DNA from 3 places in the Cupriavidus sp. UGS-1 genome. Region 3 is predicted to be linked to each of the others. Evidence: predicted binding sites of a transcription regulator. Region 3 holds the regulator's gene; each other region holds the start of a gene.
What was found. The regulator LexA, encoded in region 3, represses DNA repair genes until DNA is damaged. The targets are predictions, from matches to a motif close to ACTGTATNNNNATACAGT.

Region 1: the regulator LexA is predicted to act here: its motif matches at 2,070-2,087, upstream of LRR16_RS06050 (putative DNA modification/repair radical SAM protein).
Region 2: the regulator LexA is predicted to act here: its motif matches at 2,210-2,227, upstream of LRR16_RS23070 (ATP-dependent helicase).

The regions. Positions count from the first base shown of each region.
Region 1 is NZ_JAJQJF010000003.1:260,195-263,467, reverse strand. Features, by position in the region: gene LRR16_RS06060 (Fic family protein) at 1-944, shown strand, start outside; gene LRR16_RS06055 (SOS response-associated peptidase family protein) at 987-1,970, opposite strand; gene LRR16_RS06050 (putative DNA modification/repair radical SAM protein) at 2,099-3,273, shown strand, end outside.
Region 2 is NZ_JAJQJF010000026.1:4,723-7,995, reverse strand. Features, by position in the region: gene LRR16_RS23070 (ATP-dependent helicase) at 52-2,169, opposite strand; gene LRR16_RS23065 (TlpA disulfide reductase family protein) at 2,498-3,043, opposite strand; gene LRR16_RS23060 (thioredoxin fold domain-containing protein) at 3,109-3,273, opposite strand, start outside.
Region 3 is NZ_JAJQJF010000018.1:54,374-57,646, forward strand. Features, by position in the region: gene LRR16_RS20025 (asparaginase) at 1-597, opposite strand, end outside; gene lexA (transcriptional repressor LexA) at 872-1,528, shown strand; gene LRR16_RS20035 (hypothetical protein) at 1,651-1,824, shown strand; gene LRR16_RS20040 (hypothetical protein) at 2,023-2,172, shown strand; tRNA gene LRR16_RS20045 (tRNA-His) at 2,260-2,335, opposite strand; gene LRR16_RS20050 (hypothetical protein) at 2,442-2,696, opposite strand.

The DNA.
Region 1 (3,273 bases), on a different contig from region 3:
TGGCCCGGGCCGTCGACTATCTGTATCTCGCCGAAACCCGTTCGACATACTCGATCGAGAGAGAGGTGCCCGATAACCAGCGCGTGGCGAAATTCCGTCGATTGCTTCAGTTTGCCGGCGCACCTGGACCTTTGACCGAGGACCAGCTATGCGAATGGCAAAACGAAATCATCTCGGGCCCGCGTAGCGAGTATTCGTATCGCGACAGGCAAAACTGGCTTTCGCGCGGTGGCCGCATGCGGAATATGGCGGACTATATTCCTCCGAATCCCGAGCAACTTGACGCAATGATGGAAGGCATTTCGCAGGTGGCCAGCCTGATTCAGACAGGGACTGTCCATCCCATCGTTGTGGCTGCCTGCGCATCTTTCGGCTTCGTGTTCGCTCACCCCTTCTACGATGGCAATGGGCGTCTGCACCGCTTCCTGATCCATCACCTGCTCCGGCAGGCCGGGGTCACCCCGGAAGGCGTCGTCCTGCCCATATCTGCACGCATGCTCAAGGAGATCGACACCTATGCCGGCTTGCTGAAGGCGTACTCGGCACCGCGCACCGCACTGCTCAATTACGCATTGGACGCCGACAGCGACACGATTCTGATCAAGTCGCCTCAACCGTATTGGCTGTATGCGTCGTTCGACGCGACTGCGTTGTGCGAGTTTGTGTTCAGGTGTATCGAGCAATGCGTCGAGCACGATCTGGCGCAGGAAATCCAATACCTGCGAGCCTACGACGCCAGTCTAGAGCGCATAGAAGGCTGGCTTGATCTGCCACAGTCGCGGCTTTCCAACCTGATCGATCTCATCGTGCAGAACCACGGAGAATTGTCGAAGCGAAAGCGCAAGCTGTTCGAAGACCTGACCCACGATGAAGTCGAACGGATAGAAAGCATCGTCCGGGACGAGTTCGACGAATACCTCAACACCTTCGGGCAGTCAGGCTGATACGCACCATCCCCGTCGGCCATGCGGCCACGGCGCTCCCCGCTAAGCCGCCAGCCGATACTCGAAGAACGGCCGCTCGCGGTCATCCAGGATCGCGTACAGCGCGGCCAGATTGGCAGGGTCCGGGTTGAGCCACGCGTCGACGTGCTGCGGCTTGATCGGAATGACGCAACGGTCGTGGCCGGCCGCGGCGACTTCGGGCGGCGGCTCGTCGGTGATCGCCGCGAACGAATAGAGGTCCGGTTCGCCGGCCTCGCCCTTGTGTCGCGACCACAGGCAGGCGATCAGCAGATCCTGCGGCGGATCGGGACGGAACTCCAGCACGACGCTCTGCTCCTTCTCGTCCGGACCGAGTTCGCGGTGCTCGAGCCGATGCCGGGCCACGTGTTCGTGAAAGGCGCGGATCGGCAGGATGCCGTGGCGGTAGCCGAACAGTTGGCGCCATGCCGTCTCGAGATTGTCGCGGCGTGCGTTGTACGTCCCGGGCTTTTTTCTTTCCATCGACACGTCCCAGCCGGGCAGCCGGCAGCGGTAGCGCATCGGCACGATCGTGCGCCGGCCGTCCACCTCGATCATCACCGGCGCGTAATAGCCCGGGAAAATCATCGCGTCCTCCGGGGCGGGCGTGGCGCGTTGCAGGTCGGCCAGGTTCTGCTGCAGCCGGGCGATCTTGTCGGCGGCGATGCGCTGCTCGTTCTCCGCCTTGCGGGTCGGCCGCCCGGCAAGCGCGCGCTCGGCCTCCGCCAGGCGGGTCCGCTGGCGGAACAGCTCCGCTTCGAGCGCGTTGGCCTGTTCGCGGTCGCCGGCGGCGATCAGCGCGGCCAGCTCGCGCTCTTCGGGGTCGCCCTCCTCGCCTCCCCCGCCGCCCTGCGCGAAGGCGACTCGCATCGCCTTGGGCAGCTTCTGCCACTCCTGGTCCTTGCGCTTTTGCCAGAACAGTTCGAAGAACTGGCGAAGGCCCATCACCGCGCCGTACTGGCGCGTGAACTTCCTGAAGTCGGCCTTGATCTGCGCGGCGTAGCACATCGGACTCTCCCTTTGGCGCTCACGAGTACACCATCGTCGCAGCCATCGCAGGGAGCGGACATCGGTATTGAGCCGAGGCAGCTCGATCCCGCCTATAATACTGTACATTCATACAGTATGGTTTCCCGATGGAACTGCTCACCAAGCTGGAGATCCTGGCGGACGCGGCCAAATACGACGCCTCCTGCGCCAGCAGCGGCGCGCCGAAACGGGATTCGCTCGGCAAGGGCGGGCTGGGCGCCAGTACCGGGGCCGGCATCTGCCACAGCTTCACGCCCGATGGGCGCTGTGTTTGGCTGCTCAAGATCCTGCTGACCAACTTCTGCCAGTACGACTGCCAGTACTGCGTCAACCGGCGCTCGAGCAACGTCCCGCGGGCCCGCTTTTCGCCGCGCGAGGTCGTCGATCTGACGCTGGACTTCTACCGGCGCAACTATATCGACGGCCTCTTCCTCAGCTCCGGCATCATCCGCAGCGCCGACTACACGATGGAGCAGCTGGTCCAGGTGGCGCGCTCGCTGCGCGAGGAACACCAGTTCCGCGGCTATATCCACCTGAAGACGATTCCGGACGCCGATCCCCGGCTGATCACGCAGGCGGGCCAGTATGCGGACCGGCTCAGCGTCAACATCGAGCTGCCCACCGACGGCGGCCTGCAGCGGCTGGCGCCGGAGAAGAATGCGCATACGATCAAGCGCGCCATGGGGTCGATCCGGCTCGCCCAGGAAGAGGCGGAGAGCGACAAGTCCGCGCCGGGCCGCGCGCCGGCCGGCCAAAGCACGCAGATGATCGTCGGCGCGGACGAGGCCGATGACCGCACGATCCTGCAGACCGCGCAGACGCTTTATGGCGCCTACAAGCTGAAGCGCGTGTATTACTCGGCGTTCAGCCCGATTCCCGACAGTCCCTCCGGCCTTCCCGCGCAGGCGCCGCCGCTGCTGCGCGAGCATCGCCTGTATCAGGCGGACTTCCTGATGCGCGGCTACGGCTTTCAGGCCGAGGAGCTGTTCCAGTCCGCCGGCGACCTCCCGCTCGACATCGACCCGAAGCTGGCCTGGGCGCTGGCGCATCGCGAGTCGTTTCCGGTCGACCTGAACCGTGCGCCGCAGGCCTTGATCGCCCGCGTGCCCGGCATCGGCATGCGCAATGCGAAGCGGCTGGTGGAGCTGCGCCGCTCGCGCGCGATCCGTTATCAGGACCTGGTGCGGTTGCGCTGCGCGATGGACAAGATCAAACCGTTCATCGTGGTGCAGGACTACCGGCCGGCGCAGGCGGACCGGCCGTCGGAGCAGTTGCGGCGGGC
Region 2 (3,273 bases), on a different contig from region 3:
GGGTAACGGGTGTCCGCGGGCTACGCCCACACTACGGCCCCTACGGCCGGCTCATCGCCACATATTGCGCATCCGCGCGGCCAGGTCGACCGCCGGCAGCGACGCGCGCTGGGGCGCCGCGTCGACCGGCGGAGGCGGCGGCCACGCGCGGCTGTGGAAATGCGGCATCACGCGATTGGGCAGGAAGCGCGTGCGCGACGCATACACGTGGCGGTCGCCCATGCCGGGCTGCTGATGCACGTAGAAGCGCTGCGGCACCACGATATCGAGATGGTCGCGTGCGCGCGTCATCGCGACGTAGAGCAGCCGGCGCTCTTCCTCGATCTCCTCGGTGGTGCCGGTGGCGAGATCCGACGGCAGGCAGCCGTCGACCGCGTTCAGCACGTAGACGGCCTTCCACTCCTGGCCCTTGGCCGAATGGATCGTCGACAGGATCAGATAGTCCTCGTCGCGCAGCGGCACGCCCGATTCGTCGCTGGAGGCGTCGGGCGGGTCCAGCGTCAGCTCGGTCAGGAAGCGTTCGCGCGAGCCGTAGGTCGCGGCGATGCGCGCCAGCTGCTGCAGGTCGGCGGCGCGCGCGGCGGCATCGTCGTGCAACCGTTCCAGATGCGGCTCGTACCAGCGCAGCACGCGTTCGAAGTCGACCGGCCATGCCGCCGCGGGGGCCATCGCCTCGCGCGCCAGCGCGACCAGTTCGGTCCATGCCTCGGCGGCCGCCGGCGGCGCTTCGAACGATTCCAGCGCGAACAGCGGATCGCTGGCGAGCTCCAGTCCGTCGAGCACACGTGCCGCGGTCTTGGGCCCGACGCCCGGCATCAGCTGCAGCGTGCGAAAGCCCGCCATGCGGTCGCGCGGATTCTCGAGCCAGCGCAGCGCCGCCAGCATGTCCTTGACGTGGGTCGACTCGAGGAATTTGAGTCCGCCGAACTTGACGAACGGAATGTTGCGGCGGACCAGCTCCAGTTCGAGCTGCGCGCTGTGGTCGGCGGCGCGGAACAGCACCGCCTGCGCCATCAGCGCCAGCCCTTCCTCGCGCCGCGCGAGGATGCGCTCGACCACGAAGCGCGCCTGCTCGGTCTCGTCGTTGACCACCACCACGCCCGGTTTCTCGGCGCTGGCGCGGTCGGACCACAGGTCCTTGGTGAAGCGCTCGGCCGCCAGCCCGATCACCGCGTTGGCCGCGGCCAGGATCGGCTGCGTCGAGCGGTAGTTGCGCGACAGCGTGACCTGTCCCGCCGGTGGCGAGAAGCGGTGCGGGAAGTCGAGGATGTTGCGTACGGTGGCGCCGCGGAACGCGTAGATCGATTGCGCATCGTCGCCGACCACGGTCAGGCCGCGGCCGTCGGGCTTGAGCGACAGCAGGATCGCCGCCTGCAGCGCATTGGTGTCCTGGTATTCGTCGACCAGCACGTGGTCGAAGCGCTCGCCCATGTCGCGCGCCAGCGCCGGCTCGGCCAGCGCCTGTGCCCAGTACAGCAGCAGGTCGTCGTAGTCGAGCACCTGCTGCTTCTGCTTGGCCTCGACATAGCCGGCGAACAGCGTGCGCAGCGCGTCGACCCACATCGCGTAGCGCGGGAACTGGCGCTGCAGCACCTCTTCGAGCGGCAACTGCGTGTTGACCACGCGCGAATAGATCGCCAGGCAGGTTTCCTTGCGCGGAAAGCGGGCGTTCTGCGCCGACAGGCCGAGGTCGTGCCGCACCACGTTGATCAGGTCGGCCGAATCGCCGCGGTCGCTGATCGTGAACGAGGGCGACAGGCCCAGCGTCTCCGCGTATTCGCGCAGCAGCCGCGCGCCGATCGCGTGGAAGGTGCCGGCCCATTGCAGCGCCGCGCGGCCGGGATTGGCCGACGACGTGGCGCCGTTGCGGGCGGCGAAGGCCTGGTCAACGATGCGCTCGACGCGCCGGCCCATCTCGACCGCGGCGCGCCGCGAGAACGTCAGCAGCAGGATGCGCCGCGGATCGGCGCCGCCCAGCAGCAGGTGCGCGACGCGGTGCGCCAGCGTATTGGTCTTGCCCGAGCCCGCGCCGGCGATGATCAGCAGCGGCTGGTCGGTCGGGTGCTCGACCGCTTCACGCTGCTCGGGATTGAGCGCGGCGAGATAGTCGACCGGATCGGCCGGGTCGGCCGGGGCAGCGGCGGGTGCAGGAGCGAGAGCGACGGACACAGTAGCGAGCGAGGGCGAAAACCGGAAATGTTCGCCGCAGACTGTATATCCATACAGATGTGTTGGGCAAGCGGGGGATGGTTGAAGGGGCGAGAGGGGCGCTTTTGGCGTGGTAGCGCCGGAGTTGCCCTCTCCCCCGGCCCTCTCGCGAGCGGGCGAGAGGAGCAAGCCGCAGCCTTGTCGAACGCCTGCGGCCAGCTATCTCGCCCGCCTTCGCGAGAGCCTTGCCGAATGCATACTGGGTTCTCCCTCTCCCGCTTGCGGGAGAGGATTGGGGAGAGGGCAAGCGGCGCCGGCATACCGCGGCCGCCCCTTCCCTGTCAGCGCATCAAACCGCCTTGCCCAACGCCTCATCCAGCAGCTTGTGCAGGCTGTCCCATTCCGGCTCGCCGACGTAGCGCTTCAGGATGCGCCCGTCCTTGTCCACCACGAAGGTGGTCGGCGTCAGCTGCACGTCGCCGAAGGCCTTGGCCGCGGAGCCGTCCGAATCGAGCGCGACCTTGAACGGCAGCTTGCGCGTCTCGGTGAAATTGGTCACGTACATCGGCGGGTCATAGCTCATCGCCACGGCGACGAACTCGAGGCCCTTGTCCTTGAACTGCTGATAGGTGCGCACCATGTCCGGCATCTCCTTGACGCAGGTGGTGCAGCTGGTGGCCCAGAAGTTGACCATATAGACCTTGCCCTGCAGCTGCGCGGTGCTGACGCGCTCGCCGGACAGCAGCACGAAGGTCGCTTGCGGCGCGTGCCGGGCCGGGGTCAACGCGCGGTAGCCTAACCAGCCGAGCAGGACCAGTACCAGCAGGCCCGCGACCAGCGGCCAGCGCTTGCGGGCAGAGGCGGGACGTTCCGGTTGGGAGGCGGACGAAGTCATGATGGGCCGACCGAAGGAGGGAGAAACCGCCATTCTAGCGCCGAGGCCGCGGCGGTGACGGGAGGTCAGCGCCCGCCGGCCGTCGCCGCCATCGCGGCGCGCGCGGTGTCGAGCGACTGTTCCAGATAGGCGCCGTAGAAATCAGGCTGCATGCCGCGCAGCGGCGGCGCGGCCGGGCGGCCGCGGCCGTCGAGAAACAGCACCGTCGGCGCGAAGCGGATGCCGTGTTC
Region 3 (3,273 bases):
CAGCGGCGCGCGCGTGAAGCGCACCAGCGCATCCTGCACCAGCCCGATCGGCCCGGCGCCCGGCGAAGCGAACGCATCGACGGCCGAGGTATGCGCCTTGACCGCGTCGCGCCCGGCGTGGATCTCCTGATTGACCACCACCAGCACGCCTTTGCCCGCCGCCTCCGGATGCGCCGCGACGCGGACGGCATCGAGCAGATTCAGCGGCCCATCGGCCGACAGCGAGGTCGCCGGCCGCATCGCGGCGGTCAGCACCACCGGCACGCTGGCCACGCCCGCCAGGTGCAGCAGCATCGCCGTCTCTTCCAGCGAATCGGTGCCGTGCGTGATGACAATGCCGGCCACGTCGTCCTGCGCGGACCAATGGTGGACCCGCGCCGCCAGCCGCGCCCACAGGCCGAACGACATGTCCTTGCTGTCGACCTGCGCGACCTGCTCGGCCTCGATCCGCGCGACATCCTTGAGCGCCGGCACCGCGTCGAGCAGCGCCGATACCGGCACTGTCGCCGCCTGATAGCGGGCGCTGCTGGCGGCGCTGGACGAGGAACCGGCGATGGTGCCGCCGGTGGCGAGAACGATTACGCGAGGCAGGGTCATGGGCACGAGATGTTCGTAAACAGGCGGCGATTGTACCCGCCGGGACAGGGCACTCCCCTACGGTCTTGCCCTGCCCCGCGGTCGGACCGTACGCAGCCGAAAGTGGACGACGATGCAAATTCCTCTTGCACTTCGACCGATACTGTATAAAATCACAGCACACTGTTCAAACGTACAGTGTTGCACATGGCGGTCCCCGATGCTCCCTCCCCGCGCGCCTCACGGCTTGCGGCGACGACCGGACCGCCACCGGATACAACAACACGGACAAGCCATGGCGACTCTGACACCCCGGCAGCAGCAGATCTTCGACCTGATCCGCAACACCATCCGGCAGACCGGCATTCCGCCGACCCGCGCCGAGATCGCTGCGGAATTCGGCTTCTCGTCGCCGAATTCGGCCGAAGAACATCTGCGCGCGCTGGCTCGCAAGGGCGTGATCGAGCTGACCCCCGGCGCTTCGCGCGGCATCCGGCTCAAGGTCAATCGCAGCGACTCCGAAATGCCGGACCAGTTCTCGCTGCCGATGGCCGGCGTGATGCAGCTGACGCTGCCGCTGGTCGGCCGCGTCGCCGCGGGTAGCCCGATCCTGGCAGCCGAGCACATCGACCGCCAATACCAGGTCGACGCCTCGGTCTTCGACGAACGCCCCGATTACCTGCTGCGCGTGCGCGGCATGAGCATGCGCGATGCCGGCATCTTCGATGGTGACCTGCTGGCGGTCAAACGCGCGCAGGACGCGGCCAACGGCAAGATCGTGGTGGCCCGTATCGGCGAGGACGTGACCGTCAAACGGCTCAAGCACCGCGGCGATGCGATCGAGCTGATCGCCGAGAACCCCGACTTCGCCAACATCATCGTGAAGCCCGGACGCGAGGAATTCTCGCTCGAGGGCATCGCGGTCGGACTGATCCGCCAGTCCGGTTTCTAGCGCAACCAAGCAATCCGGCAGGCGCCGCCGCCTTGGCGCCAACTCAGTCATGCAGCCGCACGAGCCGCAGGGCCCCGTGTTGCCGCAAGACTTCCGCTGACGCCTTACCGAAGAGGACCACCATGCTGCAAGCCGACCGCTCCCTGACCCGCTACCCCGTCAAGCCGACGCCGTTCCGCCAGTCCAAAGGTGTCCGCATCTATCAGGGCGCGCAGCGCCGCACGATGGTCGGCAGCATGGCCGCGATCTGCCGGATGCTCGAACTCGATCAGCCGGGCGTGAAGCTGAACGCGTGAGCAAGTCTCGCTCGTGGGACCGCTGCGACAAGATCGACTGCGTTGAAGGTGTGAGAGCACGCTTGCGCGAAGCGTGAGATACGGCGGTCCGGCGACAAGCGACGCTTCTCGCGCATCGCAACAAACCTTTACAACTCGGACCGTGAATTCGTCGAAGCTTGGCCTAGCCTTTTCCCATGCTTTTCGAAGGAGACGGCCATGCCTTCGTCAGACGACACCATCAAGCTGCTTCGTCCCGGTCGCCGCACCATGAACTGGCACGACGTCGCACTGATTGCAGCCGGTTGGATCGCGCTGTGTGTCGGTGTCGGATGGACGATCACCAAGGCCGCTGCTCGGTTGGTCTGAAGACCACGAGCGCCCTCGCCCGCCAGCCGGTTTGTCTCGGCACAAAGCAAAACAGCCGCTCGATGAGCGGCTGTTTGCATGGGATCTTGGGGTGGCTGATGGGACTCGAACCCACGACGACAGGAATCACAATCCTGGACTCTACCAACTGAGCTACAGCCACCGTAGCGCCGTCGTCAGTACTGCTCGACGGAAACCAAGATTATACAAACTTCGTTTGGCGATGGCTAGTACTACGCACAAAAATTTTCGTGCAACCGAATGACGTATCAGGACCACCGGGCTTCGAGCCGAATTGCCTCGTGGATCGCATCGAGCGTCTCCTGCTCGGTCTGATAGGTGCCTGGCAGTCTTCGGCTCCTGCCGTTCAGCACATCGGTCTGCAGTGAGGCGGCGGCGGCCGCATCGGTGCCGCGATGCCAGCAGTAGCGCGCGGTCCAGGTACCGTTCTGCAGCCGCTCGACCACCCAGACGACGCGGAAGCCTTCGAACGCGACACCAAACAAGCCGTCTTCTTCTTCCATTCCACCCTCCGAGGCCAGATCTTCTTGTCGTTTTTGGCTACATCTTGCCATCACCCGGTTGGGGGGTCATCTCTTTGGATGAGGTAAACGAGAACTGTTAGCGGCGACGTTGCTCCGCGGCATCATGCAGAACGGGGAGAAAGCGAGCCGCGGACCGAGCGGAGCGGCAGACAGAGAGCGGGAAGGAGGACCGCTGCGGGAAGCGCCAGGCAAAAAAAAGTCCGCACACGGCGGACTCTTAAACTCTTGCGATCTCAATGCCCTGAAGGCAATTGCAATGTAACTGTCATCGCCGCCAAGCACTATTCGGGTAAACGAAAGGACCGGCGACCGCCGGGGCCCGAGACAAAAAAAGCCCGCGCGAGGCGGGCTCCAAAATCAGTTGAAGAAAGCCCTGTATTCGAGGGCACAGACAGTTTAAGAAAATCGGAATCGGCTTGGCTATCTAGGGGAATCCCTTTCCTGGTGCCTGGAATCGCCCCAACCGGCGCCGAAAGTGCCTCGAACACGGCGGTACGGAGCTTCGGGCACCATGCCGGATTCGAAATTAGAGTCTGGCCTCCAATCGGCGGGCGCC